Regions from separate parts of the Paenibacillus sp. EKM10P genome, predicted to be linked through region 2. Evidence: riboswitches for the same ligand, from Rfam matches in the RefSeq annotation. Region 2 holds a riboswitch; the other holds the start of a gene.
The links. Region 2 has a riboswitch for FMN ahead of HFE01_RS01895 (DMT family transporter). Riboswitches for the same ligand answer to the same signal wherever they lie in the genome.

Region 1: linked by a shared signal. The riboswitch ahead of ribE (riboflavin synthase) and the one ahead of HFE01_RS01895 (DMT family transporter) in region 2 are both predicted to bind FMN.

Annotation. Positions count from the first base shown of each region.
Region 1 is NZ_JAALET010000002.1:635,920-651,991, reverse strand. It holds gene lysA (diaminopimelate decarboxylase) at 1-407, shown strand, start outside; gene HFE01_RS08405 (peptidylprolyl isomerase) at 570-1,004, shown strand; gene HFE01_RS08400 (2-oxoacid:acceptor oxidoreductase family protein) at 1,260-2,273, shown strand; gene HFE01_RS08395 (thiamine pyrophosphate-dependent enzyme) at 2,273-4,561, shown strand; gene HFE01_RS08390 (IDEAL domain-containing protein) at 4,781-5,248, shown strand; FMN riboswitch at 5,317-5,489, shown strand; gene ribE (riboflavin synthase) at 5,820-6,485, shown strand; gene ribB (3,4-dihydroxy-2-butanone-4-phosphate synthase) at 6,560-7,243, shown strand; gene ribH (6,7-dimethyl-8-ribityllumazine synthase) at 7,273-7,737, shown strand; gene HFE01_RS08370 (segregation and condensation protein A) at 7,911-8,705, shown strand; gene scpB (SMC-Scp complex subunit ScpB) at 8,674-9,282, shown strand; gene HFE01_RS08360 (DUF2953 domain-containing protein) at 9,425-10,138, shown strand; gene ytfJ (GerW family sporulation protein) at 10,238-10,726, shown strand; gene HFE01_RS08350 (protein-glutamine gamma-glutamyltransferase) at 10,818-11,540, opposite strand; gene HFE01_RS08345 (D-alanyl-D-alanine carboxypeptidase family protein) at 11,752-13,014, shown strand; gene HFE01_RS08340 (nucleoside recognition domain-containing protein) at 13,079-13,822, shown strand; gene HFE01_RS08335 (spore maturation protein) at 13,830-14,360, shown strand; gene HFE01_RS08330 (pseudouridine synthase) at 14,439-15,197, shown strand; gene HFE01_RS08325 (response regulator transcription factor) at 15,307-16,023, shown strand; gene HFE01_RS08320 (ATP-binding protein) at 16,025-16,072, shown strand, end outside.
Region 2 is NZ_JAALET010000001.1:431,448-447,519, reverse strand. It holds gene HFE01_RS01945 (outer membrane lipoprotein-sorting protein) at 1-15, opposite strand, end outside; gene HFE01_RS01940 (LysE family translocator) at 126-758, opposite strand; gene HFE01_RS01935 (ABC transporter substrate-binding protein) at 993-1,964, shown strand; gene HFE01_RS01930 (ABC transporter substrate-binding protein) at 2,074-3,795, shown strand; gene HFE01_RS01925 (formate--tetrahydrofolate ligase) at 3,823-5,454, opposite strand; gene HFE01_RS01920 (DUF6933 domain-containing protein) at 5,730-6,218, opposite strand; gene HFE01_RS01915 (response regulator transcription factor) at 6,525-7,232, shown strand; gene HFE01_RS01910 (sensor histidine kinase) at 7,234-8,178, shown strand; gene HFE01_RS01905 (ABC transporter ATP-binding protein) at 8,281-9,204, shown strand; gene HFE01_RS01900 (ABC transporter permease) at 9,197-9,889, shown strand; FMN riboswitch at 10,014-10,158, shown strand; gene HFE01_RS01895 (DMT family transporter) at 10,330-11,277, shown strand; gene HFE01_RS01890 (methyl-accepting chemotaxis protein) at 11,504-13,534, shown strand; gene HFE01_RS01885 (carboxylesterase/lipase family protein) at 13,675-15,156, opposite strand; gene HFE01_RS01880 (GbsR/MarR family transcriptional regulator) at 15,309-15,872, opposite strand.

The DNA of each region.
Region 1 (16,072 bases), on a different contig from region 2:
TAGACGGCGGAATGACAGATAATCCACGTCCTGCACTGTATCAGGCCAAGTATGAAGCGATGCTGGCTAATCGAGCACAAGATGCGAACGAAGAAACAGTGTCTATTGCAGGCAAATGCTGTGAGAGCGGCGATATGCTTATTTGGGATGTAGAACTGCCTCGCCCGAATAGCGGAGACTTGCTCGCTGTAGCCTCAACCGGAGCTTATAATTACTCCATGGCGAGCAATTATAACCGGATACGCCGACCAGCAGTTGTATTTGTCAACAACGGTGAGGCTGAGCTGGTAGTGCGTCGGGAAACCTACGAGGATATTGTTCGCAACGATGTTTTGCCACAGCGCTTGGTTCGTGATCAAGCCAGCTCAGTGGTTCAGCCCAATGCCAAGATTACGGTTTCGTCCTGATTGTGGAATTCTAAAATCAAGCAGGCCATTGCGTCGGTAATCATAGACCGGGGACAATGGCCCCTTTTTTTGGACAAGGCTTTGCTAAGCGCGCCAATTCATAGTAAACTGGAACTTGATGTTATTTAGTTCTCAAAACAGGTTGAAAAGGAGATACAAACAATGAAAAAAGGTAGAATAGATCTTGAAAACGGCGGTATCGTCGAAATTGACTTTTTCCCAGAAGAAGCTCCAAACACCGTTGCTAACTTTGAAAAGCTGGCAAACAGCGGTTACTACAACGGATTGAGCTTCCACCGCGTCATCCCGGGCTTTGTTGCTCAAGGTGGTTGTCCGATCGGTAATGGTACAGGCGGTCCTGGCTACACCATTGACTGTGAAACAGCTACGAATACAACCAAGCATGCCAAAGGCGTTCTGTCCATGGCTCATGCAGGTCGCAACACAGGTGGCAGCCAATTCTTTATTTGCTACGCTCCACAGCCGCATTTAGATGGAGTACATACTGTATTTGGTAAAGTAACCAAAGGTATGGAATTCATTGATGCTGTAAAACAAGGCGACAAAATGAAAGAGGTTAAAGTATTTGACGTGTAATTTACGATTACATGTATGATATGAATTCCTTTAAATAGCGTTGCATCTAAGCCGTTCTGTCTTTGGACAGAGCGGCTTTTGTTGTCTTTTGTTTGACGGTTTGCTGATTTTTACAATCACGTAGGTATTACAGTGCGTAAGATCACATTCGAAAAGTAAGTGTTGTGATAGCCTTTTCATAAGAATGCATTTTCCATTTATTTTATATGAGTATTCAAGCTCAGTAAGAGTTGGAAAAGAAGGGGGCTTATCACATTGTCTATTTTAACGCGCACAAATCGACTCGGATTTTTTGAAATCCGGCTGGAATCCATTGGTGGACTCGGCGCTAATCTGGCTGGCAAAATGTTAGCCGAAACCGGGGTGCTTGGTCTAGGGCTGAATGCTTCAAATTTCTCATCCTATGGTTCGGAAAAGAAGGGAAGTCCGGTTAAAAGCTTTGTTCGCTTTTGTGAGCCGGAGGTGGATATTCGGGATCACAGTCCGATTGAGCAACCGCATGTGGTAGGCATTTTCCATGAAACATTATACAAAACGGTAAATGTGATCAGCGGACTGCCAGCGGATGGGATTGTAGTGGTCAATTCCACACGTCCGGCAGAAGAAATACGGGCTGATTTGGGACTGGTATCCGGTACATTAGCAGTGGTCGATGCAATGGGGATCGCACTGGAAGAGCGAACCAAATTGAATACGTCCATGCTGGGGGCCTTGTTCCGTGTCTGTGATTTCTTAGATCCGGAAGCAATGAGATCGGTTATACGCAGTACCTTTGAAAAGAAAAATCCACAGTTGGTAGAACCTAATCTGCGTACGTTTAACCGTGGATTTGAGGAAATGGAACTACACGTATATCCGGTTACGGATGACGCGCAGGATCGGGTTTTTGAACGTCCGCAGCCTTTGCTGGGGTACGAAACGCAATTACTGGGAGGCGTTATTGCGACTCAGGGAAACAGTATGACGAGAGATGTTAGTGGTTCACGTCAGGGTTATGTGCCTGAATATGAAGCTGATAAATGTACCCATTGTGCCAAGTGTGATTCGATCTGCCCGGATTACTGTTTTGTATGGGAAGAGCGAGCAGACAAACGCGGAAGAATGATGCCGTTTTTGCAAGGGATTGATTACCAGTATTGCAAAGGATGTCTGAAATGTGTAGATATTTGCCCATCGGGGGCGTTAAGCTCGCGTCGCGAGCAATGGGGCTGGGCGGAGCAGCATCGTGTTGCCCACCAATTTCCGGTATATGAAGGAGGGCGTGCGTAATGGCAAAACTGGAGGAGGAACTCAAACAGACGGGCGCCGCACAAGTGACAACGTTCGAATCCGGTAATGAAATGGCAGCTACGGCGGCTGCGCAGATCAATTATCATATGATGGGATATTTCCCGATCACTCCATCGACCGAGGTAGCGCAGTATCTGGATCAAATGAAAACGCGTGGTCAGCATAATATTAAACTGGTTGCAGCCGATGGAGAACACGGATCGGCAGGGATTTGTTATGGAGCTGCGGCAGCTGGAGCGCGGGTTGTGAACGCCACCAGTTCGCAAGGTTTCCTGTACATGCTGGAGCAGTTGCCTGTTCAGTCAGGTACCCGTTTCCCTATGGTTATGAACCTGGTGACAAGAGCTGTCAGTGGTCCCTTGGATATTCGGGGGGATCATTCGGACCTGTATTATGGTTTGAATACAGGCTGGGTCATTTTGACGGCAAGTACGCCGCAGGCTGTGTATGATATGAACATCATAGCCCTGAAAATCGCAGAGCATAGCGATGTACGGTTGCCTGTAATGGTCGCATACGACGGTTTTTATACATCTCATCAAAAACGTAAAGTGCAATATTTTGCCGATGCAGAGACCGTGCGCGATTTTGTAGGCCCCAATCCGAACCTGAATTATCCGAATATTACGGATTTTGATCATCCTGTCACTGTGGGTGCGCATATGAACGGTGATGACCTGACGAATAATCACGTTCAACTGTCCGAAGCGTTGAGGCTTTCAGAAGGAGTATATGAGCAGGTAGCAGCAGAATATGCTGCTTTATCCGGTCGGGAATATCCGATTTTGGACCTGTATCATATGGAGGATGCTGAGGTTGCGGTATTTCTGCTGAATTCGGCGGCTGAATCGGCCAAGGATGTGGCGGATCAACTCCGTGCGCGTGGCATTAAAGCTGGTGTGATTCGTCCGAATATTATCCGGCCGTTTCCAGCCGCACAACTGCGGGAGGCGTTGCGCCATGTCAAGGCGTTGTTGGTGGGTGAACGTGCAGATTCGTACGGATCAGATGGCGGTAATTTGACGCACGAAATTAAGGCGGCGTTGCAGGAGGACCCACTGAATCAAACCCTCGTATTGAGCCGTATCTTTGGCTTGGGAGGAAAGGATTTTTATGCGGAAGATGCAGAGGCGTTCTTCCAGCTTGCGATTGAGGCGGCAGAGGCTGGACGAGCGGAGAAGCCCTTTGATTATTACGGGATTAATCCGGGTTCAGCGGACAAGGTGATGCCGCAAGTCATGCAGCCACCACGTGGCAATGCATACCGTACGGGTCTGATTCAGGTTACGCCGGACGAGGCAACCGGGAAGCTCAAAGTCAAGGTACCACCTCTGCGTTCGTTAACAACCAAACCACGCCGTCTTACTCCGGGTCATGGGGCTTGTCCTGGTTGTGGAGCCTTGTCTGCACTAGAACTGTTTTTTAAAGGGATTGAAGGCGACATTGTTGTACTGTTCCAGACTGGCTGCGTATATGTGGTGACGACAGGGTACCCATACACATCACACAAGCAACCGATGATCCATAATCTTTTTCAAAACGGGGCCGCTACCCTTTCAGGAGCGCTGGAAGCTTATATGGAGATGAAGCGACGTAATGAAATTGAGATGTCGGATGATCCGACCTTTATCATGATCAGTGGTGACGGCGGGATGGATATTGGTATGGGTTCTGCGATTGGTGCGGCTCTGCGTAACCATAAACTGATCATGCTAGAATATGATAACGAGGGATACATGAATACAGGCTCTCAGCAATCGTACTCCACTCCAATGGGGCATATGACGAGTACGTCGGGTGTAGGGAAAATGCAAAAAGGGAAACAAGGGCATCATAAGGATACTGTGCAAATTATGGCCGCCTGTAACATCCCGTATGCCTTTACAGCAGCCGAAAGTCATCCGCAGGATATGCTGCGCAAAGCCGCCAAGGCTCAATGGTACGCCAACAACGTGGGTACGGCATATGGTAAAATTCTGTGCGCCTGCCCACTCAACTGGAAATCCGAAGACAGATTGGGTACTAGCATCGTGGGCGCCGCAGTCGAGTCTTGCTTCTTTCCCTTGTACGAAATCGAGCAAGGGAGCACGACGATTACGTACAATCCGGAAGACAAGGGAAAACGGATTCCAGCCGCAGAATGGCTAAAATTAATGGGTAAAACGAAGCATCTTCTCAAAGAGGAAGCAACGCTGGCTACCTTTGAGCAGGAGATTGAGCGTCGCTGGACTATCCTGAAAAAGAAACATGAAATTTCGGAGTTGTAATTCTGTTTTTTGCATAATAATTGTGTAACATTGTTAGCCGCTGTTTCGGCACCGGTTCGATTGAGATTCCTAGCGCTTGCTGCGCCAGGAATCTTTTTTTGCGTTTATGGGTTGAAGCATAAAAAAACAGGTAATGATTTCCGATATAGGAGTGGAGGCCTATAGAAGGTATGTTATAAAGTCTTCTTCTGAATTTTAAGATGCAATGAGGTGCAGGTAATGATTAAGCTGAACACAGTTGAAATAATTGAAATTATAAAGAAGCAAATCCCCAAGGTTATGAACATCACGCCAGTGGAACTCAAGTTTACGGATGATTTTGGACGGGCATCGCTGGCGGCAACAGAACACAAATTCACGCTGACGAACCAGCATTATTCTGCCAAGGTGATGGATTGCGTGTTAGAAACACAAGTGCGCCCTATTTTAATGTGTGAAATTATTTATTTTCTAAAATGCGAGTTTATTGATGGGCATGTGGATGTAAGACTGGATTATGAAGCATGTTCTGAGGGAGAGCGAGGACCTGTTGCTTCAGCTGTCATTACCTTTGATCATGATACGCAGCTTGGAGTCGACGAACTGGCCGATCTGATTGACCTGGCGCTTCATATGAATGATAAAACCTGGTTTGAGGAACTCTCCACTCAATATGTCAAAAGCAAAGCAGGAGCTTCGATTAGATAACTTGCTTTTTTTAGAAGTCGGTGCTAATATACGTAACAAGTTTAATGTTAATTCAATTAAATAAGAGCAAGATCCTTCGGGGCGGGGCGAAATTCCCCACCGGCGGTGATGACATGTTTGTGAATCGCTTCTGCGAACACAGCATGGCTTAGTCCGTGACCCGGATGCTGAACAATCAGCAGAAGGTGGACCTGGTGCAATTCCGGGACCGACAGTATAGTCTGGATGGGAGAAGGATACGAAGCGCATGTGCATGACGTGACATGTGCCAATTTTTAGCATACGTAAAAGTACGTACGGCTTATTTCGTTGTAGGACAGCATCGGACGACAGCTTTTATTAAGCTTTCTTTTCGATAGTGTTCTGAGCGTAATTGGCTGTATTGTCATCATGCTTTCTTTTGGCAGACCTATGATTTCATGTCATTTTAATACATGTATGAACTGCGCTTGTATACTACATATGTGACTCTCATCACCCCCATGACGGATTGAATCCTGACTGGGGGTTATTTGCGCTTACAGCTGATGAATTAGGGATAAACTGAAATGTAGTGGAAAGGAGTGAAAGCATGTTTACCGGATTGGTCGAGGAAGTGGGTCGCATTCAAAGTATTTCCAAAAGTGGTGAAGCGATGGTGCTGGGTATTTCGGGTTCTGTGGTATTGGACGATTTGAAAATAGGCGACAGTGTCTCGGTGAATGGTGTTTGCCTGACGGCAATACAGATTGGTACTAAAGATTTTAAGGTTGATGTGATGCCTGAGACTTTTCGCAGCAGTAATCTAAGGGAACTCAGATCCGGCAGTCGAGTCAATTTGGAGCGGGCGATGGCGGCGAGTGGAAGATTCGGAGGACATATCGTACAGGGACATGTGGACGGGACGGGTACGATTCGCGGAGTGACATCAGAGCAGAATGCGGTAGTGTTCGAAGTTGAGCCTTCTGATCAAGCATTATTTAAATATGTTCTTCTCAAAGGGTCAATTACAATTGATGGTATCAGCCTCACAGTCGCGCAGCGGACGAGAAATAGCTTTGCTGTATCTATTATCCCCCACACCTTAGCCGAAACGGCCTTACAAGCCAAACGTGAGGGAGATACCGTGAATATTGAATGCGATATATTGGGCAAATATGTGGAGCAACTTTTACATTACAGAGGTTCAGCGTCGATGGAGAGAGCCGATCAAGCCCCACTTAGTTTGGACTATTTGGCGAAACACGGCTTTGCCTGATACAGCCTGTTACAGAATAATAGAAAAATTGGTTCAGGAGCATTCGTGACACAAGACATAAGGAGGAGAGGGTTATGGATAGAGGCATCCAAACAAGTGCAACGACAAACATCATGGAGCAGGATGAGTTGCACCACGACGAAGAGATTCGATTGGATTCCATCGAAGAAGCATTGGAGGATTTAAAGAACGGCAAAGTCGTTATTGTAGTGGATGATGAACAGCGGGAAAATGAAGGCGACTTTATCGCTTTGGCTGAAAAAGCATCGCCCGAGGTGATCAATTTCATGATTACAGAAGGTCGCGGATTGGTCTGTGTGCCGATCACACAGCACCGAGCCAAGGCATTGGAATTGCATCCTATGGTAGAGCAAAACACAGATTTTCACGGTACCGCCTTTACGGTATCGGTAGATCATATGAAGACAACAACGGGGATTTCAGCGGCCGAGCGCTCTTTGACTGTTCGTGCCTTAGCCGACGAAGCAATCACGGGCAGCGATTTTCGCAAACCTGGTCACATGTTCCCGCTAATTGCTCGCGATGGTGGGGTCTTGCAGCGTGCCGGTCATACTGAAGCGGCTGTCGATCTGGCCCGACTCAGCGGCTTTAAGCCTGCCGGGGTCATTTGCGAAATTATAAAGGAAGATGGTTCGATGGCCCGCTTACCTGATTTGGTCGTGATCGCCAAGCGACATCAATTGAAGCTGATTAGCATTCAGCATTTAATCGACTACCGTCGTCGTTTGTCATTGTAAATAATTCAAAAAAAGAGAGGTTGATAAGCATGGCACGTTTTCTGGAAGGTAATCTCGTATCGAATGGTTTAAAGTATGGTATTGTGGTGGGCAGATTTAATGAATTTATTACAAGCAAACTGTTGAGCGGTGCACTTGATGCACTTCAACGACATGGTGCACAGGAAGATGAAATTGATGTAGCGTGGGTGCCGGGTGCATTTGAAATCTCGCTTATCGCACAAAAAATGGCCGCAAGTGGAAAGTATGATGCTGTCATTACGCTTGGCACGGTTATCCGTGGTTCTACTTCACACTATGATATCGTCTGCAATGAAGTGGCCAAGGGTGTGGCGGCAAGCAGTCTGAAAACGGGTGTCCCTATTATTTTTGGTGTAGTGACTACGGAAAATATTGAGCAGGCCATAGAACGGGCAGGTACAAAGGCTGGTAATAAAGGTTGGGATTCTGCGCTGGCTGCGATTGAAATGGCCAATCTCGGTAAGCAGTTCTAATGATATAAATGGCTGAAAGAACGGCATAAACTGCAAAGTGGAAAAGGGATTAGATTGTTAAGCAAGGCGATGACGTATATACTACAGAAAGAGGGATTGATAACGTAGAGCATAAGTGCTAATGGGGAAAGGTATTGTTGAATGATGATTGGAGTAAGGCAGGGGGAAGCACATTGACAGTCGTAAATTACAAGCTGGAAACATTCGAGGGTCCGCTGGATCTACTGTTGCATCTGATTGATAAAGCCGAGATCGACATTCAGGATATCCCGATTAGCGATATTACTGATCAGTACATGGCTTTTTTGCACAGTATGCAGGAGCTGGAGCTGGACATTACAAGCGAGTTTCTAGTGATGGCGGCGACGCTCTTATCCATTAAGAGTAAATTGTTGCTTCCCAAGCCACCTGTGATGGAATATGACGATTTGGATTTTTATGAAGAAGAAGACTATGATCCACGCGAGGAACTGGTTCGCAAGCTGGTGGAGTATCGTAAATACAAAGGGATTGCTCGCCATCTGAGCGAACGGGAGTGGGAACGTAGTCTGATTTATGGCAAGGAGCCGGAAGATTTGAGCGCATTCCTGCCAACCGAACCCGCAAATCCGGTGCATGGGCTGCATGCGAGCGATTTGGTCGCGGCCTTTCAGCGTGCATTGCGCAAAGCTGAACGACGTACGACGGTAACCCGTGTTCATCGGGACGAAATTTCAGTCAAGGACCGTATCCGGCAAGTTATCGGGGCGTTAGAGAAGGTGGGGAATGGAGGACGGCTGCTGTTCTCCAAGCTGATGCATGAGGATATGTATCGGCATGAGGTGGTTGTAACCTTTTTGGCTATCCTTGAATTGATGAAAATGAAGCAAATCTTCTGTTATCAGGAGAAGCTTTTCGATGATATTGTAATGGAGTGGAGAGGGGATTTACGGGTTAATGGATTATCTGAAGCTGAAATCAATTATTGAGGGGCTACTGTTTCTCGCGGGAGAGGAAGGGTTGTCCACCAAGCAGATCGCCGACATTGTAGAACAGCAGCAAGAGCTGGTTGAAAAGTGTCTGGAGGATATGAAACAGGATATGGAGCAAGGAGGAAGAGGTCTGCAGCTTGTCCGTATTGCTGGTCATTATCAGCTTGCAACTTTATCCGAACATGCACCTTATTTTGAAAAGCTCGCCTACTCTCCGGCACGTGCCTCATTGTCTCAAGCTGCTTTGGAGACACTGGCCATTGTGGCCTACCGCCAGCCCATTACAAGAGTTGAAATCGAAGAGATTCGAGGTGTCAAATCCGAGCGGGCCATACATACACTGGTCAACAAGGAGCTCATTGAAGAGAAAGGTCGAGCTGAGGCCATCGGACGACCAATATTGTACGGAACGACGAAATCATTTTTGGATTATTTCGGTCTAGGCTCTCTTGAAGATCTACCGCAACCGGAGCAGTTCGAGGATTCAGACAATTTAGAAGAAGAGACACAGCTATTGTTCGAGCGTCTGGAGAGTAGCCAGCCTACGGAGAACGATTCGGATCCGGAATCTTAAATTCAAAAAATTCAAAAGACAGCCAGTCCTTACGTCGTTGAGGGCTGGCTGTTTGGCATTTTAAGATGCATGATTTTCCGCTGAAAGGTCATACTATTTTTGCCATGATATTCTATAGCAAAAGGGTAGGGAGGACTCGCCAGTGTGGAAATGGATCAGTATCGCCATCATCATCGTTATATTCATTGTACTGGCTATTCTGCTCTCTCGTATTCGATTGAAGCTGGAAATTGCCAAGCATGACAATGATGATCGGGCGCATCTAGAGATCAGATTTCTATACGGCTTGATCAAAATGGATTACGATATTCCAGCCATTCTCATTACAGGTTTGAAAAAAGGGCTTCTCTATCGGCTTGACCGCAATAAAAATATACATAAAACGGATGCTTCTGTGGATAGCGGAAATATTGATACCGAAAAAATCAAGCAATTTATACATGATATCCGGATTTTGCTCAAGGGTACACAATCCTTACAGCGATGGCTGAGACATACATTGGCTCATATAACAGTGTCGAAAATGGAGTGGTCTACCAATATTAGTCTGGCTGACGCAGCTTATACAGCGACCTCAACTGGTATGTTGTGGGGGTTAAAAACGAGCTTGATCGGTTTTGCTTCCAGCATTGTGCGCATGGAATGTACCCCAAAGGTGTTTGTGGTGCCTTATTGGGTGGACCGGCTACGTTTTACTACCATCTTGAATTGTGAAGCAAAAATATCGTTCGGTTATTTAATCTTTTCCATGCTCAGATTAGCTTTCCGCATATGGCGCGTTCCGGGAGGCATAGAGGCATGGAAGCGGGTTATTTCCAAAGCTCCTGAGAATCATCAAGCCAGTAGTGAAGAATAAACAGTGTAGAGGATTTGACATACATATTTCCTGAACCTTTGCGCACAATAGCGAAAGAAAAGCAGTCTACGCTTGAGATAAGCAGAGGAGGAATAAAACATGTCAGATCATCCGATTCAAGGGCTCATGCAAACCGCGATGGAGAACATCAAGGCCATGGTGGACGTGAATACGATTGTGGGAGACGCAGTGGAAACACCCGATGGTTCCGTTATTTTGCCAATCAGTAAGGTAGGATTTGGCTTCGCAGCCGGCGGAAGTGATTTTAACGTAGATGAAGAGTCGCTTCATACTTCCTCATCGGGTAATCATAGTGGGAAGGAAGTACATCCTTTTGGTGGCGGTAGCGGTGGTGGTGTATCTATTCATCCCATTGCCTTTCTAGTTGTCGGCAAACAGGGTGCACAAATCGTTCCGTTGGACAATCAAACGCATCTGTTTGAGAAAATCATCGACTCCACACCATACCTGATCGATAAGGTTCAGTCTATCTTCCAGAATTCAGGCAGCAACATGCAGACTCCACCTCCACAGGTACCTGCAAATGCTAATACGGATCAAAGTCAATCTGGACCGGCTTACTTGTAAAAGTTATTGAAATTAAAAGTGTTCTCTTAAGAAGGTATCCCCAAGCCAAAGAATGGCCTAGGAATACCTTCTTTTTAGTATGCATTCGGCCCTATTCCTGAATATACTGCCTTCCGCCAATGACAGCATGTATACAGTGACTGAATTCTTGGTAATAAAATGTATTCACTGATAGTTCATTTTCTCGGTTTTCTTCGGGTGCGAACTGTGATAGGTAAACGAAGTCTGGGTAGATCACTTCATTTGTCAAATAAGCAGATACCGTGGCATCGGGGCGACGATGTTGATTAAGAGAATCAATAATACCTTGAGCCGGCAAGATGCCAATCCCATGGCCATAGAATGAATCTTCCTTCAATTTGACGACATTTTCTCCCTTCCATTCCAATGAATCGGACGACACATCTGGATTGTTGAAATACAGGATGTCCCCAGGTACTGCTTTATGGCTGCCTTGCTGTTGTATAAGCCTGAGATCACTGTCATATTGCCAATCATACAACAGCATATCTGCAAAAATCTGATTAAACTCACTTTCTAGAATGGAATCCAGTACTCCTTTGTACAACACAATAACCATTGCTGTTGCACATTCAAAAGCGTATTGTTGACCGTTTATAAAGATATCTCTGATCCCCTGCGCCGGAGTGACGCCTGCTTTGATCCGAAAACCGCCTTTTTCCGTTAACTCCCAAAATTGCGGGTTGCAACGCGCGGTAGCAAAAGTGGCAAAGGATACACCACTTTGATGTAATGCTTGTGCGGACTCTACAATCCGCGATCTTAAAACCATTTCAAACTGTAATCGCTGCATGTTGTCCCCCCCTCGATTTCATATTTAACGTTAGTAACTAATATTATATGTGTTTAGGATTGCAAGTTGCTTGGTTAACGTAGAAAGAAAGCAAAACAGGAGCGGCTAATGACTGTCCTGTATAAGGAATTTTCTGTTATAAAGGTGGACATACTTTGAACAGCTTGGACATAGAATGGTACAAGACTTGCTCAAAACCGGAGGAATCCAAATGTTTAAAAAAAAACAACATATCCATGCGGATCACATCCATTATAAGAATAAGGCACGCGCATTTGTTTTGCCGCTAGCGCTTATGCTTATTTTGTCATTGCCGTTTACATTGCTGAGTCCACAGCCTGTTCTGGGAGCAATGAAAACAGAAGCAACACCGCCCACGTTAGGAACTCATGCCCAGGCTGCTTCTTTAATTGATGTCACTTCAGGACGGATCATATATTCAGCCGAAGGTGACCGGGAGCTCCGTATAGCTAGCCTAACCAAAATTATGACTGCGATCGTAGCCATTGAACATGGACGCTTGCAGGACCGAGTAAAGGTGAGTTCAACGGCGTATGCCAAAGAAGGATCTTCGCTTTTTTTGCAGATGGGTGAACAAATGACGCTGGAAAATATGCTGTATGGCTTAATGCTCCGTTCGGGTAATGATGCAGCTTCTGCCATTGCCGAGCATGTGGGGGGAACAGAAGAGGGATTTGTCCATTTAATGAATGACAAGGCGGTTCAGCTTGGGCTAAACCATACACATTTTGCTAATCCTCATGGGCTGGATACCGACGGACATTATTCCTCAGCCAACGATATGGCCCGGCTCACCGCTTATGCGCTGCATAATCCAACTTTTGCCCGTATCGTAAAAACAGAACTGAAAAAAGCACCGAACCCCAACGATTCCTGGGACTACTCATGGCATAATAAAAACAAAATGCTGCGGCTGTATGAGGGAGCTGACGGTGTAAAAACAGGCTTTACTAAAAAAGCGTTTCGCTGTCTAGTCAGCTCGGCCACACGTGAGGGGCGTCAGCTGGCTGCTGTTACCTTGAATGACGGGGACGATTGGAATGATCATGCCCGTATGCTTGATTACGGCTTCCGCTATTATCCCCTCATTCCGATTACGGACAAGCAGCAGCCTATTGAGGGTTACCCCCTCTTGACAGGTGCGAGTTTTTCTTATCCTTTACATGAGGGTGAGAAGACTCAATTGCACAAAAGACTGGTATTGTTTAAAAATTCCGCTTCGGCAGGTAGAGCTGACGTGTCTTTTGGTTTGCGAGGACGGGTCGAATTTTTACTGGAAGGTAAATTGATCGGTTCCGTTCCTGTATATGAAAAAGGTAGTAAGCTGCCTGCTCAAACTACTGTGCAGCCACAGCAGGAGGCTCCGACTGCACAAGCTCCTGCAAACCATACTCAGCAACGAGGTTGGACGAGCAAATGGAATGAAATTCTTGAAAATCTGTTTGGAGCATAAGGCAAGTAGGTTTGATGCTATAAAGCTGCGGTGTCACATCATTGGGAAAAGGGGGGAATCAGTCATGATTCATCTCATATGGGTGGCTTTGATTTGTATAGGATTTGTATTTGCAGCCGCACAGGGAAATATAGAGGTGGTGACGAAGGCAGCTTTTGACGGGGCAACTACGGGTGTTACAGTATGCTTTGGACTGATAAGTGTGCTGGTATTCTGGATGGGTATGATGAGGCTGGCTGAAGACGGTGGGCTCTTACAGAAAATATCTAAGCTGCTTTCTCCTTTGGTCGCCTTTCTCTTTCCTGATGTTCCTCGTAATCATCCCGCTATGGGCTACATTTTGTCCAATATGAGCGCCAATCTACTCGGACTGGGGAATGCAGCAACACCAATGGGGATCAAGGCGATGCAAGAGTTACAAACACTCAATCCTGATAAGCAAACCGCTACACCCGCCATGTGTACGCTGCTTGCGCTGAATACAGCCAGCATTACGCTTATTCCTACAACGTTGATCGCCATTCGGCTAAATTTTCACTCCGCACACCCGGCTGAAATCGTCGGAACGACACTGGTGGCGACCGCAATAGCTACCTTTGCCGCCATTGCGGCGGATCGTTGGTATCGTAGTCGAGAATTGCGTCGCCGTCCTCCAGCGAATCCACCGTCCCAGACTTCCTTGGCGCCACGTACCTCGCCTGCACCAACATCTGTAGTTTCTTCACATGTACCGCCCGTATCTTCACCTGCCGTACCGCGAACGGGAATCACAGCTACCAAGGGCAGGGACACCACTTGGAAAGGATGAGGGAGGCATGTTGAATTTTATTAACCTCGTATCGACTTGGGCCATCCCGGTTATTCTCGCTTTTATTCCTTTATATGCATATGCCAAAAAGGTCCCTGTCTACGATTCTTTTGTAGATGGAGCCAAAGACGGCTTTTCTACCGCCATCAGCATTATTCCTCATCTTGTAGGCATGATGGTGGCGATTAGCATTTTTCGAGCATCCGGCGCTTTGGACTATGTAATATCCTGGGTAACCCCGTGGATTAAAAACTGGGGCGTACCTGGCGAGGTGCTGCCTTTAGGTTTGCTTCGTCCATTGACGGGCACGGGTTCACTCGCGTTCACGACGGATTTAATTCGCACTTATGGTCCCGATTCCATGATCGGTCGGATTGCTTCAACGATTCAGGGCAGCACAGATACTACGCTGTATGTATTAACTGTATACTTTGGTGCGGTAGGTATCCGCAATGGACGATATGCCTTGAAAGTGGGACTATTTTCAGATGTGGTTGGTTTTGTGGCGGCTATTGCCATTTGTTTGCTTGTATTTTGAATTTTGCATCGTTTTTTGAACGGGGGTTGTGATTTTGCTCATGGATGGGTATCATTAGCATGAGGTGAATTAGCGAACATGGAAAGATTGCAGAAAATATTGGCCCAAGCCGGTGTAGCTTCCAGACGTAAATGTGAGGAGCTTATTCAGGCGGGCAGTGTGGAAGTTAACGGGGTTACCGTAACTGAGCTGGGAACGAAAGCAGACCCTGATCAAGATATGATTACAGTAAAGGGACGCCCGATCAAAACTGAGAAAAAAATCTATTTGATGATGAACAAACCCAAAGGGGTCATTACAAGCGCTTCCGATCCGGAAGGTCGCAAAATTGTGTCTGACTATCTGAAAGGCGTCAAGGAACGCGTATATCCGGTCGGACGTCTCGATTACGACACTGAAGGGTTGCTTTTGCTTACCAATGACGGAGAGTTCGCCAATCTGCTCACCCATCCCAAGCATCATGTGCCGAAGACGTATGTGGCTACAGTCAAAGGCGTTCCGCACGGTACTGAGCTGGATAAGCTGAAAAAAGGAATCGTGCTGGAGGATGGCATTACTGCACCGGCCGAGGTAGAATATAAGGATGTAGATCCGGACGGTAAGGAATCTGTGATCCAGATTACCATTTATGAAGGCAGAAATCGCCAGGTAAGACGGATGTTTGAGGCCATTTCGCACCCAGTTATCAGACTCAAGCGGATTGCCTTTGGGGATCTATTGCTGCAAAACTTGAAGCGTGGTCTCACCAGACCCCTAACCAAGGACGAAATCAACCGTCTCATTCAACTTGCCAAATCAGACAACACGAAAAAGAAACGGACAGGACGGGGGTCATAACCCCGGCCTTTTTGGTGTAAAGAGGCTGTTGGATGAGAGTAAAGTTTGACCAAGCACGGGAAAATAGTAAAATAGAGAGAATGCTTTTTTTAGCGAAGGGGCTGGGAATATGTCAGAACAAAGCAACCGCATATTAATTGTAGATGATGAAGAACGCATTCGCCGCCTTCTGCGGATGTATCTGGAAAAAGAAGGATACGAAATTGAAGAAGCTGAGGATGGTGAGATTGCTCTCCAAAAAGCGACTGCAAGCGATTACAGTATTATTTTGCTCGATGTGATGCTTCCGGGTATGGACGGGATTGAAGTGTGTACACGTCTACGTCAAACCAAATCTACGCCTGTGATTATGCTGACAGCCAAAGGTGAGGAAGTGAACCGCGTGCAAGGCTTCGAAGTTGGAGCTGATGATTATGTGGTCAAGCCCTTCAGCCCGCGAGAGGTCATTTACCGGGTAAAGGCAATTTTAAGACGATCGTCGGAGACGGCTTTTTTAACGAAAGAGGCTGTGCCAAGCAATAGTATTGTTTTTCCAAATCTTATTATTGAGCATGATGCCCACCGGGTAACTGCAGGCGGAATTGAAATCAGTCTAACGCCTAAAGAGTACGAGCTATTGCATTATTTGGCGGTGTCGCCAGATAAAGTCTTCTCACGCGAAGAACTGCTGAAAGATGTTTGGAATTACGAATTCTTTGGTGATCTCCGCACTGTGGATACGCATGTGAAACGGCTTCGTGAAAAGCTGAATAAGGTATCGCCAGAGGCAGCGGCTATGATTACGACCGTATGGGGCGTAGGTTATAAGCTGGAGGTTCCAAAATAACGTGAACTTCTGGAGATCGCTGGTAGGCAAGCTGTGGATCACCATCATT
Region 2 (16,072 bases):
TGAAATCCGGCGCATGTCATCAACCCCTTCAGCACATGTTTTAAATGAATTAGTACATGTCTATGAAGGACTTGTTCGATTTATGCAGACTGGCATGACAAGCTTGAGCGTATCCTTGTGTAATGCTATAAAATCTTTTGAAGACTGATCATAAATTCATACAGGAAATAAACCGAAAAACCAACCAAAACCACACCGGCACAGATTGTAACCCACTTGATGGCGGTTCTGTTCATGGCTTTTCGTGTTGTCGCTACGAGGGTCATCAAGCCTAAATCATGGATAAGAATACCAAACAAAATACCTAAACCAACAATCAAAAATTGACTTGTATTTGACCGATCAAATGAACTTGCCAGCACAGTCCCAAAAACACTTACCCAGAACACTAAATTCCCTGGTGAAACAGCTACAAGCAGCCCATTTTTATAGGAAGAAAATAATGATTTCGTCTTTTTCTCTCCTTCTAGTGCAATATCATGATCCGCATTTTTAATGCTGTCGTACCCCACGTAGCACAGAAATATGGCTCCAACGAGCCACATGATCACCTGTACAACAGGTAAGGACAGAACAGAGGCCAGACCAAAATATAAACCAATGATTAATAACAAATCGATGGTCATCCCCCCGAGCCCCACAATCCATCCATGCATAAATCCATTCTTTAGCCCTTGCTTCGTCATTTCAACCGTAATGGTACCTACAGGTAGTGCTATGGAGAAACCTAGTAAAACATATGTAATGAACAATGCCATTTCAAAACCCCTTTCAAATGTATAAAAACGTTATTCTATACTATAAAAAATGACAAATCAATAAAATGTTGAAGCCTGTATGAGCTTAAAACACATGAGACTTATTTTGTACAAAATCGGATTCATTGACCAAGTTTGTCCATTGAGTATTGAGGTTCCAGCACTTATCATTGCTTTTGTGATAATAATTCTCATTCGCAAATTTATGAACTATCATATTATACGGAGGTTGCTATGACCAACAAAAAATCTACTCGACAATACACTGCTCTGATCTGTCTATTCTCTCTTATGGGGGCATTGCTGCTAGGATGCGGCGCATCTGATAAGCAGACTGCAAGCAGCAACACAACAGCATCTACAACCTCGAAAGCTGCCACAACTCGTGCCTACACAGACTACAAGGGTCATACAGTAAACATTCCCACGACTCCTGGGCGCATTGCTTACTTCGGAGAAAACTATGGGGATCTATTGGTTTTAGGCGTACAGGCTGTTGGTACATCGACTTCTATGATCGAGGGAAAGATATATGAGAAAAAAGTTCAGAATGTATCGGACCTAGGATTTCCCATTGATTTAGAAAAAACATTGGCTCTACAACCAGACCTAATCATCACCGCCGATACGGATGAAAAACAATACGCAGCGTTAACGATAATTGCACCTACAATTATGTTCGATACCTTCGCTCCACTGAACGATCGTTTGCTACATCTCGGAGACATTGTGAACAAGAAAAAGGCTGCTGAGGACTGGCTTGCCCAATATAAAATCAAGGAAGCAGAGATGTGGACCAAACTTCATGCGCAAGGTGTTAAGTCGGGTGAAACAGCTTCGGTCTTTACCTACTATCCCGGTGACCGTTTGTTCGTCATGGCACGGACAGGCCTGTCACAGATACTATATGAAGAGAATGGTCTCAAGCCTACTCCTCTTATTCAGAAAGCGCTGGATGAGGACAAAGGATTCGTGCAATTATCACAGGAAGTAATCGGACAATACGCTGGAGATCGGATTTTCATACTAAGCACTCCAAGTTCAGAAGCCCAGCAATCCACCGAACAATTAATGAAAAGCAAGCTGTGGCTTCAGCTCCCTGCTGTCAAGCAGGGACATGTGTACATGCAGGACATTGGCAAAACCGAAAGTGATGCATCTACTCGGGAATGGTTGCTGGAGGAATTGCCCAAGCTCATAAAATAAGATTGGAGAAGCCTATCGTCCTTGTTGATAGGCTTCTTTTTTGTTGAACCTAAAGGAGGTATACTTATGCATATATGATAACCATTCTCAGTAAAAGGAGCTTTACACCGTGAATCAGCCTTCGTCGTCTGTAAATTCACCTCCACCCAACACACTGCTTTTTCATTTTAAAGGAATTGTGTTGGTTAGTGAGCCTACCGTTGGACTAATATCTCAATCAAATTCCGATCACTGTCTGCTTATGTTCATCGGCGGGGCTGGTAGGATGGATGTGGGTCAAGAACAATATGTATTCCATTCAGGTCATGGGTATTGGTTAACTCCTGGCGAATCCTATCGCATCGCTCCCTTGGATGGAACTGTTCCTGAATACTACAAAATCACGTTCAAGGTCATTACCATGCCGTTGGAGCCACAATCGGACGCGACCTTGGTTGAAAACGCAACGGGCATGCCATCCATATATCATGGATCTGTCCTGCCAGAACCGCGTGAATACATCGTTTCCTCTTCCTTCAAGCCTATTCAGTTGGCCGAAGAGTTATTTTATAGCACCCAACAAACAATACAGCCGCATAGACAAACCACTGCATTGCGTCAGCAAATCATGTTTCAAGAGCTGCTCTTACTGTGGCAGGAAGCCCACGTCCCTATTAAGCATAACGAGGGCTTTAATCCGACATTGCCTGCATCGGTGGAAAGCACCCTTGCATATATGGAAAACCACTACGAAAAGCCTATTACCGTCAAGCAGCTTGCCGAACAGGCCAACGTTTCCATATGGCAATACTCCCAGCTGTTTCGCAAAATAACGGGCAAAAAGCCGTTGCATTACCTCACTGAGCTGCGCTTGAACCATGCCAAGCGGCTGCTGCTGGGATGCAAACGGCCTTTACGTGAAATTGCCCGTCAGGTGGGTTTCTCTGACGAATATTATTTTAATCGGCGTTTTAGGCAAATGACCGGGGTTCCGCCGGGTAAATATGCGCTTTCCGCTCCCGGTTCTGTGTGCGTTAAGGATTGGACTGGCCACCATATTCATATCCCTCGTCGAGCGAGCCGCATCATCTATCACGGAGAAACGATGGGCGATTTGCTCGCGTTAGGAGCCACAGCCATAGGCGGAAGCCTGCGGCTCAGTGAATACAGCGTCTATAAGCATCGTCTTGAGAACGTAACTGACGTGGGACTTCCGCTGGATACCCGCTTGACCAGCGCTCTTGATCCTGATCTGATTATCATCGCTAACTCGGATGAACAGGAATATGAGCGTATTGCAAGCATCGCGCCCACCCTCACCTTCAACACCTTTGCCGCCCTGGAGGAACGACTGCGTACACTTGGCGCATGGCTCGATAAGGAACAAGAGGCCGAACGCTGGTTAGCGACCTTCACCGCTCGTAATCTGGCGATGTGGCAGCAGCTCAGCACGCATATCACAGCCGGAGAAACCGCCTCTGTTTTTATCTTCGACCATGGCGATCGGCTCTTTGTCATGGGCATGTCCGGATTCTCATCGGCCCTCTACCACCCGCACGGCTTCCAGCCTGTCGAGCCAATTCAAAAGATGCTTGATGAGGGACTGGGCTTCGCAGAAATTAATCCAAACGAATTGCCTGATTACGCTGGAGATCGCATATTTATGCTCGTCCCTACGGCACCAGACTCCAAGCATACGCTGGAATGCATGCTCAACAGCCCTCTCTGGCATAGCCTCCCTGCTGTACGTCAAGGCCAGGTATATTTCGTAGAAGCAGACCGCTGGAACTGGAGCGATGCCATGACTCGGCAAAAGCTGCTCACTGCACTGCCCAAACTGCTCGTTCATTGATGCTGAAATGCTGCTATTTTTCAAAAGCTACATGAGTCCTTGAATAGTCCCATCTGCCTCCAGCGACATATGCTCAGCTGCTGGAGATTTGGGCAATCCTGGCATCGTCATGGTATTACCTGTTTCCACGACTACAAAGCCTGCGCCTGCGGACAATGATACGCTTGACACGTGAATGGTGAACCCCTCCGGCGCACCTAGCAAGGAAGGTTGATCTGAGAAAGAATACGGCGTTTTGGCCATACATACAGGCAGTTGTCCAAAACCAAGCTGCTCCATACCAGCCAACGCCCGTTTGGCTGCAGGCGTGTAAGCCACCTCTGCCGCACCGTAAATCTCCTTGGCAATGACACTAATTTTCGCTTGTAAATCAAGCGTATGATCATATAGCGGCGCAAAATGGGCTTTGTCCTTCTGAAGTAAGTTCAGCAGGCTTTGGGCCAATTTTTCTCCCCCTTGGCTTCCCTGCGCCCATACTTGTGAAAGCTCTGCAGGTACACCCAGCTTGCGGCATTCTGAGAAAATCAAATCCAACTCGGCTTCGCTATCTGTTACAAAATGGTTAATCGCTACCAATACAGGCACACCAAACTTTTGCAAATTCCGTACATGTCGGCTCATATTGGCTAATCCGAGTTGCAATTGCTCCAAATTTTCCGCATCCAGCTCATGTTTAGCTACACCGCCGTTATATTTCAGCGCTTTGGCGGTTACAACCAGCACAGCCGCATCTGGCTGCAAGCCGGACTGGCGGCACTTGATGTCAAAGAACTTTTCCGCTCCCAGCTCAGCCCCAAATCCCGCCTCTGTGACGACGACCTCTCCCAGCTTCAACGCCAGCTTTGTACCGATCAGACTGCTACATCCATGGGCAATATTAGCAAACGGTCCACCATGCACAATAACCGGAGTGCCTTCCAACGTCTGCACTAGATTAGGCTTTAATGCTTCCCGAAGCAGCACAGCCATTCCTTCCACCGCGTGCAGATCCTCTGCTGTTACCGCTTCACCGGATTCGTTATATCCAATCACCATCCGACCCAACCGTACTTTAAGATCGTTCATATTTTCACTTAAGCATAGCACCGCCATGACTTCCGATGCCGAGGTAATCAGAAAGCCGCTTTCTCTTACCGCTCCATTCCCCGTCCCCAATCCAGTCACAATACTTCGCAAGCTCCGGTCATTCATATCGACAGCCCGTTTCCACACGATTCGGTCTGGCTTCAGCCGCAAAGCATTTCCATGGAACAAATGGTTATCAATCATCGCTGCCAGCAAATTATGTGCTGCCGAAATCGCATGTATATCCCCTGTAAAATGCAGATTAATGTCTTCCGCCGGAACAATCTGGGCCTGTCCTCCCCCAGTGGCTCCACCTTTCATCCCAAAGCAAGGTCCAAGGGACGGCTCACGCAGCGCAGCAACGGTTTTATGCCCCATCGCGTTGAGTGCCTGGGACAGCCCGATGGTTGTCAGCGTTTTTCCTTCTCCAGCCGGAGTGGGATTCATCGCTGTAACCAGCACCAGCTTTCCATTCGGGCGATCCTTTAACTGTTCCCATAGAGATGGATTCAGCTTCGCTTTATACTTTCCATACGTCTCCAGATGCTCTTCTTCAATTCCTGCTTCTTTGGCTATATCAATAATCCTCTTCATCTTTCGTTATGTACCCCCCGTTTTATAAGTCTGACCCATGGTGTCGAACCCTTTATCATTTTATTCTACCAAAGTGTACGGTTTATTGCGCTATGATTCATTTCATCGCAAGCATGACTATCCTGTGAGTTATAAAAAAAGCATCCCCTGCCTGCATGAACTTTGAGGATACTCTTTTGGCATGTCCTAATCAGCAGAAATCCTTTAGAAATCAGGACAGCTTGGGACTACAAACCATCCATATGTAAGCAATTAAACTCTCAACTACTCTCTACTTAATAATGCTTTTCTAGCAGTTCCTTAAAAACATCAATCGGGTACTTGTATTGATCCGTTTTGAACACAATCCGGTTATTCCACTGGTTCTTTTCCAGCTCGCACCCATGCTCCATGTCCAGTTCCTTCATAATAAATATAATCTCATCTAAGGTTACCATCACACTATGTCTATTCGTCGTAGTCGCCAGCATCTGCTCGCCTTCCTGTATGTATGCCTTAACGATCTGTTCATCAAACCCTTCGCTGATCATTAATTCCTTCAAGGTTTGTACAAAAAGAGACGGCAGGTTTTTGTACTGCGATTTTTTAATCCCAAACAGCGTGACGCTTAAGCGGGAAATATCATGCATAAACACAATATTTTTTCTCCGGTTCAGTAAAAACAAGCTGGCATGCCAACTATTCAAAGGCGGATAAATATCAACTTGAAGTGGTTCAGTCTCCCATTCCTTCAGCAGTTTTTGGGTTCCCCGTATAACAAACATCATTGCTCTCCTTTATTGACGGTTCTGTACCGTAGCTCGTGATCTGACATCCCTAATCTCTCACATTAGGCTTGCCCCGGAAATTATAACACCGTATTCCAAACATCGGATTATAGACTATTTCAGTATAGGATAGGGGAATTATTAATTACCTGACACTGCTGAACGTAGCTCCTTCGGGACAATCCAGGGCATTTTCGTTTTCTTAGTGGATATTTTTTATGGAAATCCCCTTCACCGCTCTATATAATTCAGGTACAGTTCGTCACACGAGCTTAATCTAAAAATTAGGGGTGTTCCACACCTATGTCACAGCATATTTTACTTATTGAAGACGATCTATCCATTGCTGAAATGCTGCTCAAAGCACTCACCAAGGAGGGATACAATTTAACCACCGCCTATGACGGAGAAGAAGGACTTATTGCCTTTGAACGGCATAACTATGACCTCGTACTCGTGGATCTGATGATGCCAAAGGTTGATGGTATGGAGGTAATCCGCCGAATTCGTACCCGCAGCGCCGTGCCGATTTTGATTATGTCGGCTAAGGACAGTGATGTGGATAAAGCGCTTGGACTGGGCTTCGGGGCAGATGATTATGTTGCCAAACCTTTCTCAATGCTCGAAATGACGGCTCGTATTCAGTCCGCGATCCGCAGATCGACTACCTATGCCCGTCTGCAACAGCAGGAGGAACAGCCGCAAGCACAAGTGTTGACCTATGGAAATTTGCGCATTGATTTTGATCATTTTACAGTCATACGCGATGGAAATGAAATTCAGCTAACAGCCAAAGAATCCGATATTCTGAAGCTGTTTGCATCCAACCCGAATCGGGTATTTACGAAAGCTCAACTATACGGATTTATTTGGAAAGACGATTATATGGGTGATGAGAATGTGATTAATGTCCATATTCGTCGCCTGCGTGAGAAAATTGAAGAAGATCCCTCCCACCCTGTCCACATTAAGACGCTGTGGGGCATCGGCTACAAATGGGAGAATGGTTGATATGAGCATCGAAATCATTTTCGAATGGATTGTCGTCCTCATGATGTCCGTCGTTATTATATGGCTTTGGCAGGAACGTGTATCCCATAAGCGCAAAATAAAGGATATCCGAACCGCCCTAGAGCGGATCGTGACCGTGAATCATGCCGAAAAGCTGCTATATGTCACAGGTGATGTTGAACTGCAACGACTCATGACGGAAATTAACCGACTACTAGACTTAAATCTGAGAGTATCAGCCGATTACAACCGAGGCCAAATCGCTATGCGTAAAATGATTTCGAATATTTCCCACGACCTCAAGACCCCGCTTACCGTTGTGCTTGGATATGCCGAGATGCTGGATGGCGATCCAGATATTTCGTCAGAAGAACGTATAAAGCTGCTATCCAGAATTCATCAAAAGACAAGCGAAGCGATTGAGCTGATCGGAAGTTTTTTTAGTTTGGCGAAGCTGGAAGCCAACGATACGGATATTCCACTGACCCGACTGGAGATAGGAGAACTGTGCAGACGCAGCATTTTGGAGTTTTATGATCTGCTGACGGCTCAGGGTTTTACGGTACATATTGACATTCCGGAGCATCCCATTTATGCCTTGGGGAACGAAGGAGCCATTGGGCGGGTGCTGAGCAATCTGATTTCAAATGCCATTCGCTACGGGGCAGAGGGTCGAACGCTAGGCCTGACGCTGTCAGAACAGCAGGATACAGTGCGTATAGAAGTGTGGGATCGTGGAAAAGGCATACAGGAGCCGGAGCAGGATAAGGTTTTTGAACGCATGTACACACTTGAGGATTCCCGTAATAAGGCGGTACAGGGCAGTGGACTGGGTCTTACGATTGCCAAGCGCCTGGTTGAATGCATGAATGGAGAGATGCAATTGACCAGCAAACCTTATGAGCAGACCGTCTTCTCTTTTACCTTGAAGAAGATCAACTATTAAGCGAGCTGCTCAACTTAATAAATTTGTAAGGATTACGAAAGAAAAATGAACATTTCGCCCTGTATTCTTGAATTATCAACAGTATACGAAGGGAGAACACCCATGACTTACATAATACGTACACATCATCTGACCAAAGCCATGAAGGGCAATGAAATTATAGCAGGGGTCAGTATGAATGTGCGCAAGGGGGAAACCTATGGCTTTCTCGGTCCCAATGGGGCAGGCAAGACAACGATCATGAAAATGATTACCAACCTGCTCAAGCCGACATCGGGTGAGATTGAACTGTTCGGTGAAAAGCTAACGCCACAGTCTTATCATCTGCTCGGACGGATAGGTTCGATTATTGAATACCCGATTTTTTATGATAGACTGACGGCTCAGCAAAATCTCGAACTTCATTGTGAATACATGGGCTATTATAATAAACAGGCTGTCCGGGATGCGCTAGAATTAGTGAACTTGCGGAATGCGGGTGACAAGCCAGTAAAAGACTTTTCACTAGGAATGAAGCAGCGTCTCGGGATTGCCCGAGCCATTGCGACCAAGCCAGAGCTACTCATTTTGGATGAACCAATTAATGGTCTGGACCCAGTGGGAATTAAGGAAATTCGGCAGTTATTCCACATGTTATGCAAGGAATATGGGATGACGCTGCTCGTATCCAGTCATATTTTAGCGGAAATAGAGCAGATTGCGGATACAATAGGTGTGATTAATCACGGACGGCTGATTGAGGAAGTTTCGATGGAACAGGTACGGGATACCAATACAGAATACATCGAATTTACGACCAACGATTGTAAAAAAGCGGCCTACGTCCTCTCCCATCATCTGAGTCTGAATAATATAAAGGTACTCAATGAACAGAGTATACGTATTTACGATATGAGTGTACCGCAGAAGCAAATTACGAAAACGCTCATTTTAAATGATGTAGAAGTCGATTCCATTCATCAGAAAAGCAGTACGCTGGAAGACTACTTTTTACGTCTGTTACATGGAGGTGAGCCCCATGCTTAGATTAATACAGTTGGAGATGAAAAAGCTTCATCTGGCGGGTTATATCCGTTCAGCACTGATCGCCAACGCCTGTATTTTGGGGTTGCTCTGTATTATTGCGCTGGATAGCCAAAATGAAGGAGTACCCGAATTTACACAGTACGCTCAGCTTCTTGATCTCATGGACAATATGGTGAGAGCCACATTTATTGTATTTGCCTCCGTTCTGCTATGCCGTTTTATCGTAGGAGAATTTAAGTCCAAATCGATTACAATCTTGTTCATGTATCCGATTCATCGTCAAAAGCTGATGATCGCCAAACTCTTGATTGTGCTGCTGTTTACGTTCTTGTCTGTTGTTATATCGGAAATCATCATTACGGCTGCGATTCATTTGCTCAACCAGTTTGTCATGATTGTACCGGATAAGCTTACTCTTTCCATACTGGCCGAACAATCCGCGCGGACGCTAATCAATGCCGTGGCCGCCAGTTTTATGGGATTGGTTCCGCTGTATATGGGAATGCGAAGATACTCAGTACCCACGACTATTGTGACCTCGATTCTGGTTGTAGCCTTGCTTTTCTCCAATAATAACGGCGCTACACTTAGCTCCATTGCCCCCGTGCAAATCAGCTTCTCTGTGCTGGGAATGATTGTAGCTTATGCGGCAATTCGGCGCATTGAGTATAAGGATATTGCTTAGTAATATAGATTTTAGTGGAACGCTTTCAAAAAAAGATGAAAATCCTTGTTAGATATACACACATTTTTCACTGGACTTCATTCTAAAACAGGTATATCCTATAGGAGAAATTAAAAAACGGAATAAGGATCTTCGGGGTAGGGTGAGATTCCCAACCGGCGGTATGGCTCATGGAGCTAAGCCCGCGACTCTGTATCTGGCAACAGGATACGGACTGATTTGGTGAGATGCCAAAGCCGACGGTAAAGTCCGGATGGAAGAAGATCGAAGTATGAACATGCCGCAAAGTGAATGAATGCTGCGCTATTGTTTTTGCAGTAACTTCATTTAACTTGTATCAAACGGCAAGTTTATTTGATCACCCCCCGTCTTGCATGGCTTTCGCCATGGACGGGGGTTTTTGTGCCACCGGTCCTGTATTCGCAAGGAGCTAAATAAGTATGAGTCAATCATCAACTGTACTATCATCCAAAGGTTTTGATCGTAGCTCCCACATGAAAAGCGGTTTTTGGCTAGTCGCGATCGGAGCGGCCTTGTGGGGTGCAGACCCGTTGTTTCGTATTATTTTGTTAAAGTCATTTACCTCAGCACAAATCGTACTGATGGAGCATGTGCTGCTCTTTATCGCTCTGACGCCGATGCTGTGGAAGCATCGCGAGGAGCTCAAAACGATACGATTTCGTCAGGTTTTCGCTATTTTGTTCGTCTCGTGGGGCGGCTCGGCACTGGCCAGTGTGATTTTCACCATGGCACTCAGCAACGGTGATCTGAATGCAGTTCTTTTGCTCCAGAAGCTTCAGCCTTTGGTTGCTATTATTCTGGCCCGCGTTATATTGAAGGAAATGCTACCGCGTCATTTTGGAATATTAATTGTCATCGCTCTGTTCGGAACGTATCTTTTGACCTTCGGTTGGTCGCTTCCCTTTGGGCATGTTCATGATTTTGTTCACGTTGGTAGTCTGCTCGCACTAGGTGCAGCGGTTCTGTGGGGCGGTTCGACCGTTATGGGTAGCTACTTGCTTCGTTCGATGAAATATGAGACGGTAACCTCCCTCCGCTTCATGGTGGCGCTCCCTCTGCTCATTGTTCTCACCTCGGTGGAGCATGCTCCGTGGAATATGCCTACAGGTACATGGGCGGCCGCAGCTGTAATGATCAACTTGCTGCTGCAAGCATTGCTTCCGGGTCTTCTGAGTTTATTACTGTATTACAAAGGCTTAAGTACAACCAAAGCTTCTTATGCTACGATGGCAGAATTGAGCTTCCCCATGGTTGGTGTCGTAATTAACTGGATCGCTTTCCAGCAAATCGTTACCGTAGCGCAATTGACTGGTTTTATGCTGATCTGGATTACACTCTTTATGATTTCTCGTCAGCAGAAAAATTAATAGCTTAATCTTCTTTCATGCTCATCCAAGCCAAATCGTGAAGATGCTTTTGCATCTCTGATTTGGCTTTTTATGTATTCATATTCATATTAATATTAGTTCCTAAGACCTATTTTCTCAAAAAAAGTGTACTATTCCTCGTTTTTAAAGATTACATCTATAAAATTAGTCGATTTATGTCGAATAAAACTATGTAGTGATCATCTGACACAGAGGAGAAAAAACGATGACTAAAGCAAAACAAACAGTTCCGTGGTGGAACAGGTTTCTCAAGCAGTTTTATTTAATGAGGACAAAATTAATAATATCTTTTTTGGCTGTGTTATTGATTCCAAGCGTACTTATTGGATACTTTTCTTATCAGGGGGCCACGACACAGCTCAGTCAGCAAATGGCTAGTTCCGTATACACGAATCTGTATCTGATCCAAAGCAATGTCAATCAGTATGTATCCCCGATCATGAAGGACGTGGACGTTCTTACCAGTGAAATCCAGGCTGACTCCATTGGTTCCGATCAAGAAGCCCTTCAGAAAAAGTTGGATGACATCGTCAAAGCTCATCCTGAGTTAGATGCCGCGCTCCTCGGCAATGCGAAAGGAGAATATATCCGTTCTCCGATAAAAAAGGAGGCTGATTATGATCCTAGGGAGAGAAAATGGTACAAAAACGCGATGCTACATAAGGGCAACATATTTGTCGGTGTTCCAGTTGCCAGCGTTACGACAGGGAACCTAGTAGTTAATGTATCGGCAACGCTGAAGAACGGTGAAGGGGCTGTTGCATTGGCTTTGAATCTGGACAAGATGGGGGACAGTCTGCAGTCTGTTAAGATAGGCGAACGCGGAGGACTCATCATTGTTGATTCTGATCATAAAATTGTATCTGGGACTGGAACAGCCTTTACCAAGACAGGCAAAAAACCGGCTGACACCATGGAGGGCCTTCCCGAAGTGGCGGCAACCGGTGAAAATGATACTCCTTCCGTGTCGCAAATTCAATTTATGAATCGGGACGTACTGGCCTTTACACTTAAGGACCCTCTCACTGGCTGGAACATTGTTGCACTATCGGATCTGGAGGATTACAGTGATGCAGCCCAACCGATTCTGAAGCAAAGCCTGATTGTAATTGTTATTTCCATACTGGCCGCTGCGATCATCATAGTGCTTATGGTCCGCTCATTCCTGATCCCACTCAAAAAGCTGCAAGCAGGAACACGGATCGTCCGTGATGGAAATCTGACCGAACGTGTTAATCTGTCTAGAAAGGACGAGTTCGGCGAGCTGGCACAGAATTTTGACCAGATGACGCATTCCTTGCATTCAATGGTCTCCGAAGTCAACCAAACCTCCTCCCGTCTTGCTTCCTCTTCTCTGATAATCAAGGAGAGCACAGAGCAAACGACGGAGTCCGTACAACACGTAGCGGAAACAGTTATGGAATCCGCGGAAAATGCAGTGACCAGCGCCGAGGCATCCGAGCAAACCGCCAATGCTGTTGAAGAAATGGCGAAGGGTGTCAGCACGATTGCCGAATCGGCAAGCTCCATCGTGGATTCAGCAGGACAAACCGAGCAGGACGTAGCTCAAGGCAGTCAAATGATCAGCCATGTGCGGACACAAATGGACCGCATTTTGGAAGCTGTAAGCCAAACGGCTAGCCTGATGGATGAGCTATCCCAGCTCTCGGACGATGCGAAGCAAATGAACGCAGCTATAGCTGCCATTGCCAAGCAAACTAACTTATTGTCCCTGAATGCATCTATTGAAGCCTCCAGAGCAGGCGAAGCTGGACGTGGATTTGCCGTAGTCGCTGTAGAGGTACGCAAGCTGTCGGAACAGTCCAAGGCAAGCGCCGATTCCATCAGTCAGATCATTACGCAGATGCTCGATTTGATTCAACGCTCTACCGCTACGATGAACGGTAATGTTCGTAATCAGGTAGGTGAAGGATTACGAATCAGCCAAGATGCAGAAGGTGCTTTTACGAATATTGAACGCTCTACTTCTCATATCGTGGAACAAATTCAAAGTGTGTCCGCTGCTGCTGAACAAATCTCTGCCAGTACAGAGGAAGTTTCCGCCACTGTCACCCATTTGGCAAGCCTATCCCGCAATTCGGCAGACAGTTCGCAGACAACCTCTGCTGCCGCTCAAGAGCAAATGGCAGCCATGGAGGAAATCGCCTCTTCCTCACAGGAGTTGTCCAACATGGCACAGGATCTGCAAGAGCTTGTTAAGCGATTTAAGATTTAGCTTCCACAGCTATTATTGAAATTTTCACCAACGAAAGCTCAGCAGTACTGTATCTGTTTACTAACAAAAGCCTTCGCCCGCATACAAAATACGGGCGAAGGCTTTTTCGTTGATTCCTTTAGACGATGCCTCGTACTTACCTATATGCTCATCTGCCCCGTTAGCTGGCGGCGTCTATCCCCTTCTGGATCATGTTCCACCATAATATCCTGATGAAAAATGGCTGTAGCTCGCTGTTGCCTGTCGTACATCGGCCATGCTCGCTCAGGTAGCATAGGCTCCCCATCACGTGCAAAAGCAACCCATGCCTGCTGCATATCATGAGCAAGCTTCTCCATGGAAGGTTGAATCTCTAATCCCAGTTTACCCAGCAGCTTCAGATTATCGAAAACAAAAGCAATTTCTGCACCGTGAACCGCTTGTCCAAAGGTAGGATGGCCCGGCAGTGTCCAATCAAAACGGTACATCCATACCGATGCATACACCGACTGTGCAGCGGCAAGAGCCAACGCCGGACGCCAAAAAATGAGATCGGTCAACATTTGTGCCTGTCCCTCAATAGTAACTGGAAAAGGTTCTATCAGGTCGCCAATGTCGGACATGCCTGTCATCATTTCCAATGCCTGACATGCTGTTGGCTTGTTCATTAGATGGGATTCTTTGCGGATGAAATAGTTCCCTTCATGCAAGTTCGTTCCAATCATAACAGATACCTGTTTTGCTGAACCTTGGGCGATTGCCGACAGGGGTAGATCCGGCAAGGTCACCCCGTCTACAACGGGTTGATAAATCATCGCCATTCCTGGTCCGATGACTTCATGTGTTTTGGCCATAGCGAGCATCAACGCATCTGTCGGCAGCGTAAACAATCGCTCAGGATGCTGAGTGTCCACACCCAGTTGCTGCAAATACACAGCCGCCACTTGCTCAGCCTGTGCAGCTGGCAACACCTGCGATGCTCCACTTTGCAAAATTGCACGCTGGAACAGCCCCTCAGCGGCTGGCATCGCCAATAGAGCGGCAATACTCATCGCGCCTGCCGATTCACCGAACACCGTTACTTCGTCCGGGTTGCCGCCAAAGGCAGAAATATGATCCCGAACCCATTGCAGCGCAGCGATTTGATCCAACAGTCCGGCATTTGAGGTCAGCCCATTTCCCTTTGGAGTCAAATGCAAAAATCCTAACGGTCCTAACCGATAATTGATCGTAACTACAACAACATTGCCATTCTTCGCCATGCGCTCCCCGTCATATAAAGGTATAATCCCAGACCCGGTGACAAAGGCACCGCCGTGAATCCACACCAGCACCGGACGTCCCTTCTCAGGAGCCTTCGAAGCCGGTGTCCAAATGTTCAGATACAAGCAATCCTCGGACTGCTCCGGCGGTTCCACCAGATTTCCGGTCATACTTTCAGCGGAGGGCATGGGTTGCGGACAAATGGGTCCGAAACTCGTCGCAGCCCGTACACCCTCCCAAGGCTCCAAAGGCTGTGGTCCGTGAAAACGAAGTTTTCCAACAGGAGGCTGCGCATATGGAATACCTTTCCACACATGATATCCATTCCCCGTTTCTCCACGTAATTGACCTAGACGAGTATGTACTGTATTACTCTCCATCATGAACCCTCCTTTATTTTGTATGTTCAACATAACGGTATACTATCAATCTTTACATATCTCTATTATACCCTTTGCGCAGGACCAAACCAAAAAATACCGGAAGCGCTTTTGCGCTCCGGCATTTTGTAGACAGAATGAGTGGATCTTGCTTAATCCCGAACCTCTTCTTTCGGAATCAGCTTGTAAATTTCTTCGCTTTCCATCGAATCAATCAATCGGTCTAGCCACTTGTAATAAGCCACGGCCTGCTTCATTTTCATACGGTCTTGCTGAAGAATGGTCTTAAATTCCTCGTATTCTTCACCCTGTGCCATCAATTTGTCCAGTTCCTCAATGGCTTTGCGCAGTACGAGTAAATTTGTTTCTACTGCTTTTCTCCATTTAATAGCGAAGAAGTCAGTAAAGGTTTGATACCAGTCATACTCGACTTCATACAAGTCCTTGCGTGAGCCTTTGCTCCATACCTTGTTCACCATTTTCAGATCCAACAACGTTCGAACTCCTGTACTCATGCTCGTTTTGCTCATTTCCATTTCACGGCCCATCTCGTCCAGCGTCATCGGTTTATCCGCAAAAAAAAGCAAACCGTACAAATGCCCCGCAGACAGAGTGATCCCATATAGGTCCATGTTTTTACCTATAGCTTCTATGACACGTTTGCGAATTTTTTGCAGCGACGCCTGCTGCTCATCACCTAACTGGTACAAGCTCATGCTTGCAACCTCCTAATTTTAGAGCATTTTGCACAACCTAGTATGAACGACTTACCCGTAAAGGATTAGCTTTGACGCAATATATGAAATCTTTCAATACTGAATGAAATGTTTCAAAAGCAAAGCTTCTGTCTATATTACAACAGCATGATCGTTCAAAATCATAATTCGCAAAATTGCTAATGATAGTAAACTTTTAA